One region of the Priestia sp. TSO9 genome, then DNA from elsewhere that is predicted to be linked to it. Evidence: riboswitches for the same ligand, from Rfam matches in the RefSeq annotation. Region 1 holds a riboswitch; the other holds the start of a gene.
The links. Region 1 has a riboswitch for thiamine pyrophosphate ahead of thiC (phosphomethylpyrimidine synthase ThiC). Riboswitches for the same ligand answer to the same signal wherever they lie in the genome.

Region 1 (3,198 bases):
CTTTTTCTTTCATTCCTTCTTCTCTTACTTCGTTTACATCTTTTTCATTTTGTTGAGCCATGTTACGAATATCCTGAGAAATACGCATCGAACAGAATTTAGGTCCACACATTGAACAGAAATGGGCTGTTTTAGCACCTTCAGCGGGAAGTGTTTCATCGTGATATTCTTTTGCGCGCTCTGGATCTAGTGACAGGTTAAATTGATCATTCCATCTAAATTCAAATCTTGCTTTAGACAGCGCGTTATCGCGTTTTTGTGCTCCTGGATGGCCTTTTGCTAGGTCAGCGGCATGCGCAGCAATTTTATAGGTGATAACGCCTTCTCGAACGTCTTCTTTATTCGGCAGACCTAAATGTTCTTTTGGCGTTACGTAGCAAAGCATAGCTGTCCCAAACCAGCCAATCATTGCAGCCCCAATACCTGATGTAATATGGTCATAGCCTGGAGCGATGTCGGTTGTAAGCGGTCCAAGAGTATAGAAGGGAGCTTCTTGGCATATTTCCATTTGTTTATCTACGTTTTCTTTGATGAGGTGCATAGGGACATGTCCAGGACCTTCAATCATAACTTGAACATCGTGTTTCCAAGCAATTTTAGTTAATTCACCGAGCGTTTCTAACTCACCGAACTGTGCCTCATCATTAGCATCTGCAATGGAACCAGGACGTAGTCCATCGCCAAGGGAAATAGAAATATCGTATGCTTTACAGATTTCACAGATTTCTTCAAAGCGAGTATATAAAAAGTTCTCTTCATGATGAGCTAAACACCACTGCGCCAAGATGGATCCTCCGCGTGAAACAATACCTGTCGTACGTTTCGCTGTCAGAGGAATATAGCGTAAAAGAACACCTGCGTGAATAGTAAAGTAATCAACACCTTGTTCTGCTTGTTCAATTAATGTATCGCGATATGCTTCCCACGTTAGATCTTCTGCTACGCCTTTTACTTTTTCAAGCGCTTGGTAAATAGGAACGGTCCCTACAGGAACAGGCGAGTTGCGGATAATCCATTCGCGCGTTGTGTGGATATCCTTTCCTGTTGATAAATCCATAATTGTATCGGCTCCCCAACGCGTTGCCCATGTCATTTTTTCTACTTCATCTTCAATAGCTGAACGAATAGCTGAATTTCCGATATTAGCATTGATTTTCACGTGGAATTTGCGGCCGATAATCATCGGTTCGCTCTCAGGGTGATTGATATTATTAGGGATAATGGCACGTCCTCTTGCTACTTCTTCACGCACGACTTCAGGATCCATCTGTTCACGAATAGCGATAAATTCCATTTCGGGCGTGATGATTCCTTTTTTCGCATAGTGCATTTGCGTTACATTTTGATTTTTTTTCGCGCGCAGCGGTAAACGATTAGTGATAAAGCGCTCGTACTGATCTCTTGGATCACCATCATAATAACCGTTATCCTGTGGCTGAACCGTACGGCCTTGATATGTTTCTACATCGTTTCGTTCTGCAATCCACTTTTCGCGCAGAGCCGGTAATCCTTTTTGTAAATTAATTTCATAACGGGGATCTGTATAAACACCGCTCGTGTCGTATACACGTACGGGACTATTTTCTTCTTCCCCAAAAGATCCTGTAGTAGGAGACTGATGAATTTCACGCATAGGCACTTTAAGGTCTTCTCTGGATCCTTGGACATATACTTTGTGACTGTTTGGAAAAGGCTTTTTCATAGAAACTGATACATTTTGTTTTGACATTACATATTCCTCCGGTTTCGCATAAAGTGTAGCTATACCGAACCATAAAAAAATCGGGTTCTGTGATAGACAGAACCCGATGGAATAGGCGAAAAAAGAATAAACATATACTATTCTTTTCAAGACTACTTCCCTCCGCTGGTATAACCCAAATCAGGTTCAAAGGGTTAAAGAGTTTTATTGCACTCTTCTCTCAGTCTGAGCTATCAGACACCCCTAGTAGAAATAACATTCAAATTATTCAATTTACGGCTTAAGTTTACCATCATTCGGTAAAAAATCAACCCTTAAATAAAAAAAGCTAGACAATTAACGTTGTCTAGCAGCATCGATTGCAATCACAATAGCTGTAATAATGTGCATGATAAACCCTAAAAATGGAATCCAAGCAACCAGTGAAGTAACAATCCCTAGTATGTTTCCATAGGAAGATAACCCTCTTCTATTAGCTAAAATGAGCGTGATAGCATGAAGAATAAATCCAATAAAAAGAGGAGTATAACTAAAGCCCATAACAATCCCCGCGCCAATTAAAGGAATTCCAAGCAAGGCTTCATACCCAGCAGTCACCCATTTCATTGTACGTACATTTCCATTCATAGTAAAAAGCCTCCTAAAAAAGATACTACTATAATACGAGTAAAGAGAGAAAAAAGTTTCAAATTACTTAGGGGATATGCCGTATAAGCAAGCACTAGTTGATTAAAATGATAGATGACAGTAAAGGGGATGGAAAAAACATAATGATTTAGTCATTTTTGTACACTAAAGAAAAATAGTCTAGATGATTCATTTTTAGCTAAGGGACCGGAATTTATACCGAACATAGTGACTGCTTTCTAAAATAAATAAAAGCTGATATCGTGTTTTTTGGTTCTAGCATGTAAGGTTTTTATTACAAATTATTAAAGATTCTTATCTTTTTGCAAATACACATTGTATTTCATAGTTTTAACAATTATGATAAAAAAGCAAGTGTCAAAATAGGAAAATAGTTGAGCATGTAAAACGAAGCGATAAGCTTATTAATTTGAAAGAAAGGCAAGGTATATAGCTTTATGTGGGAAATTATTGTAGCAATCATTTTAGGGATTGTAGAAGGTTTAACAGAGTTTGCTCCTGTTTCGTCAACTGGGCATATGATTATTGTGGATGACCTGTGGTTAAATTCAAAAGAATTATTTTCATCTCCAGTAGCTAATACATTTAAAATTGTTATTCAGCTAGGGTCGATCTTAGCAGTAGTTGTTATTTTTAAAGATCGTTTTATTAATTTATTAGGATTGGGAAAAAAACCAGCTGCTCCAATTGGACCGACAAATCGCTTGAATTTAATGCAGGTAATTGTTGGTCTGTTACCCGCAGGAGTGTTAGGACTTTTGTTTGATGATTACATTGATGAACATTTGTTTTCTTTAAATACGGTGCTAATTGGCTTAGTAGTCGGAGCTGTATTAATGATTCTAGCA
Region 2 (3,198 bases), on a different contig from region 1:
TTCGGCTAGATAGTGAACGATACTTTCTGCATTTTGCTTTCTGGCCGTTTCTCCTGTGATGATAACAGCACCTGCTTCCACTTGATCTAAGGAGATTCCTGCATTCTTATACTCTTGTTCTAGTAGTACCGTTAATCTTTGAACATCGATTTCAACATCGTTTAGCATAGGGGTGGTATAGATAGAACTTGCATAGGTTACGCGACGATCAATAATTTGACAGCCTGGCAGCGTAAACTGATTTTGTTGATTTGCTATTAACAGCTTGCTTACAATCAGTTTCGTTGTGCTTGTTCCAATATCTAAACCTATGCTCGTGATCCATTTCTGTAGCATGCTATCAATCCCTTATCTCGTTTGAATATGGTGATTATCATAAAACAGTTTTTTGAATATTTCACTAACTATGTTATCAAACCTGACACACTTTTGTGTAAACAAAGGTGACAAATGACAAAAAAGACTAAATCTTGGTAGATTTAGTCTTTTTGCTTATGATGAGTGTGATTTAGTTATAATCATTCTTGATGCCGATGGAATTAATAGTGAAAGAATGATTAAGCAGGCTATTAGTGATCCTACCATTGAAATCCCGTTCATTGAAAAAGAATACCATAGAGCGGACATGCCCTTTGGCGCATATGATCCCCAGAAAATAATACCCGCAATAAAGTGCCAGAAATACCGTGCGAAGCTGCCGATAATAAGGGATAAAACAATCAAAACAAAAGCTTTTGATCTGTTATTGTTAGCTAAATTTGTTTTAATAGATTGCGAAAAAATACCTCCAAAACCTATAAAAGCAAAAGCCACAATATATTCAATAAACGTTTGCAGCGCTGTTAAAATATAAGCCGTTCCTGTTGCCAACTGTAAAAGCCCCCATAATAGACCAGATAGAGCCCCGCCTTTTACTCCCCAGCGAAAGCACATAATAAAAATGGGCACCATGGAGAACGAAATACTCACAGCCGTTGCAATCTTAATGGAAGGCAAAAGATCAAGTAGAAGTGCTAATGCTGCAAAAATAGCTATTTCAATTTTAGCCTGTAAAGGTAATGCTTTATTCACGTTTCTCACTCCTGTTTTTGAATCATTCATATCAAACGGTTTACACAGGAGTAAGCAAATATATGCTACTATTCCCACATTCCTACGCTAGCGTTAACTAACAGGTTCGAAGGGTCTGAACAATTTGTTCACTCTCAGCACGGCGGCTCCCCCTGTGGTACGTTCGGATATTTATGTAGTATTATGACAACATTCATTATATCATATGTAACAAAATAGATTCGAGAGATTTCAAAGATGTTTCTATTTTCTGAATCTATTTTTTATAATGACAATCGTTTTAGTATTTGGTATACTTCTTTTATGTCAAATGAATATAAAAAACCCTCATCCTAATCGATGAGGTAGAGGTCGCAGTTTTTAATAGTAAAGCAACGGAAATGCAGAGAACATTGAGGATGTTGCTTGAAAGGAAAAATTGCCGAAGTTTAGATCACTTCTCGGTTGATTTAAGCTGGGGCTGTCTCCGAACAGGAACAGAACTGTCACATCATGCGAGTGATGTGAAGAGCTATCTTCACGGAAGGTTGACGCGGTTTTCAGATTTAAAAGCGCGCACATATACTGCGGGCTTTTTTTATGTTATCCCGTCTCTTTCCGTACATTCGAAAGGAGTATTTATCTATGCAAGAGCAGCAAGAATTAAAACGTGGGTTGAAATCTCGCCACTTAACGATGATTTCATTAGGAGGAGCCATCGGAACCGGCTTATTCCTAGCAAGTGGTGGAGCAATTCACACAGCAGGACCTGGGGGAGCGCTTTTAGCTTACGCTATCATTGGTGTCATGGTTTACTTTTTGATGACCAGCCTAGCGGAGCTCGCAGCTTATATGCCTGAAGCCGGTTCGTTTAGTACGTATGCGTCTCGGTTTGTAGATCCATCCTTTGGTTTCGCTCTCGGCTGGAACTATTGGTATAACTGGGCTATTACGATTGCAGCTGAATTATCTGCTGGAGCCCTTATTATGAAATTTTGGTTCCCAAACTCTTCTTCTATTTTATGGAGTGCCCTGTTTTTATTAATTATGTTTGGGCTTAACTACCTTTCTGTAAAAGGATTTGGTGAATCTGAATTTTGGTTTTCGTTAATTAAAGTAGTAACGGTTATCATCTTTTTAGTTATTGGTATTATGATGATTTTTGGTATCTTTAACAATGAAGCACCAGGTTTTAAAAACTTCACGCTTGGTGATGGACCCATTCACGGTGGATTCTTTACTGTCTTAGGTATTTTTATGGCTGCTGGTTTTTCATTCCAAGGAACAGAGTTGCTTGGAGTCGCAGCTGGAGAAAGTGAAGATCCGGAAAAAACGGTTCCTCGTGCAGTTAAACAAGTCTTCTGGCGCATCTTGTTATTTTATATTTTAGCTATTTTTGTTATCGGGATGCTTATTCCATACACAGCGGATTCATTAGCAAGTGATGATGTGCGGGTAAGTCCATTTACTTTAATATTCGAACGAGCAGGTCTGGCGTTTGCAGCATCAGCTATCAATGCCGTTATTTTAACAGCCGTTTTATCTGCTGGTAACTCAGGTATGTATGCTTCTACGCGTATGCTGTGGAACTTAGCGAAAGATGGAAAAGCACCGAGGTTCTTAGCAAAAGTAAATAAACGAGGCGTTCCGGTTAATGCTTTAATCGCAACGGCACTTGTCGGTACACTTGCATTTGGTGCTTCATTTTTTGGAGACGGTGCGGTATACACGTGGTTACTTAACGCTTCTGGTATGTCTGGTTTTATTGCTTGGTTAGGAATTGCCATCAGCCACTATCGTTTTAGAAGAGCATTTGTTGCCCAAGGTCATGATTTGAGTGAACTTCCATATCATGCAAAACTTTTCCCGTTTGGTCCTATCTTTGCCTTTATTTTATGTGCTGTTGTCATTTTAGGTCAAAACTATTCGGCGTTTACGGGTGATTCGATTGACTGGTACGGTGTACTTGTTTCTTATATCGGACTTCCTTTATTCTTAATTGTTTGGTTAGGATACAAATGGACGAAAAAGTCAAAACTTATTCCGTTAAAAGAATGCCAAGTAACAGTAAAAAAATACGAATAAAAAAAGCTCTCTATTCTTTTGAATAGAGAGCTTTTTTATGTGACCTGATCAGCAAAATGAAGA

Region 2: it holds a riboswitch for thiamine pyrophosphate, as region 1 does, so the genes downstream of both, thiT (energy-coupled thiamine transporter ThiT) here and thiC (phosphomethylpyrimidine synthase ThiC) in region 1, are expected to answer to the same signal.

Annotation. Positions count from the first base shown of each region.
Region 1 covers NZ_JAJEKD010000007.1:11,956-15,153, forward strand. Annotated here, with positions in the region: gene thiC (phosphomethylpyrimidine synthase ThiC) at 1-1,729, opposite strand, end outside; TPP riboswitch at 1,843-1,957, opposite strand; gene LJC66_RS02075 (hypothetical protein) at 2,039-2,329, opposite strand; gene LJC66_RS02080 (undecaprenyl-diphosphate phosphatase) at 2,788-3,198, shown strand, end outside.
Region 2 covers NZ_JAJEKD010000013.1:926,223-929,420, forward strand. Annotated here, with positions in the region: gene LJC66_RS12885 (ethanolamine ammonia-lyase reactivating factor EutA) at 1-336, opposite strand, end outside; gene thiT (energy-coupled thiamine transporter ThiT) at 493-1,101, opposite strand; TPP riboswitch at 1,134-1,234, opposite strand; lysine riboswitch at 1,409-1,593, shown strand; gene LJC66_RS12895 (amino acid permease) at 1,696-3,135, shown strand; gene LJC66_RS12900 (hypothetical protein) at 3,171-3,198, opposite strand, start outside.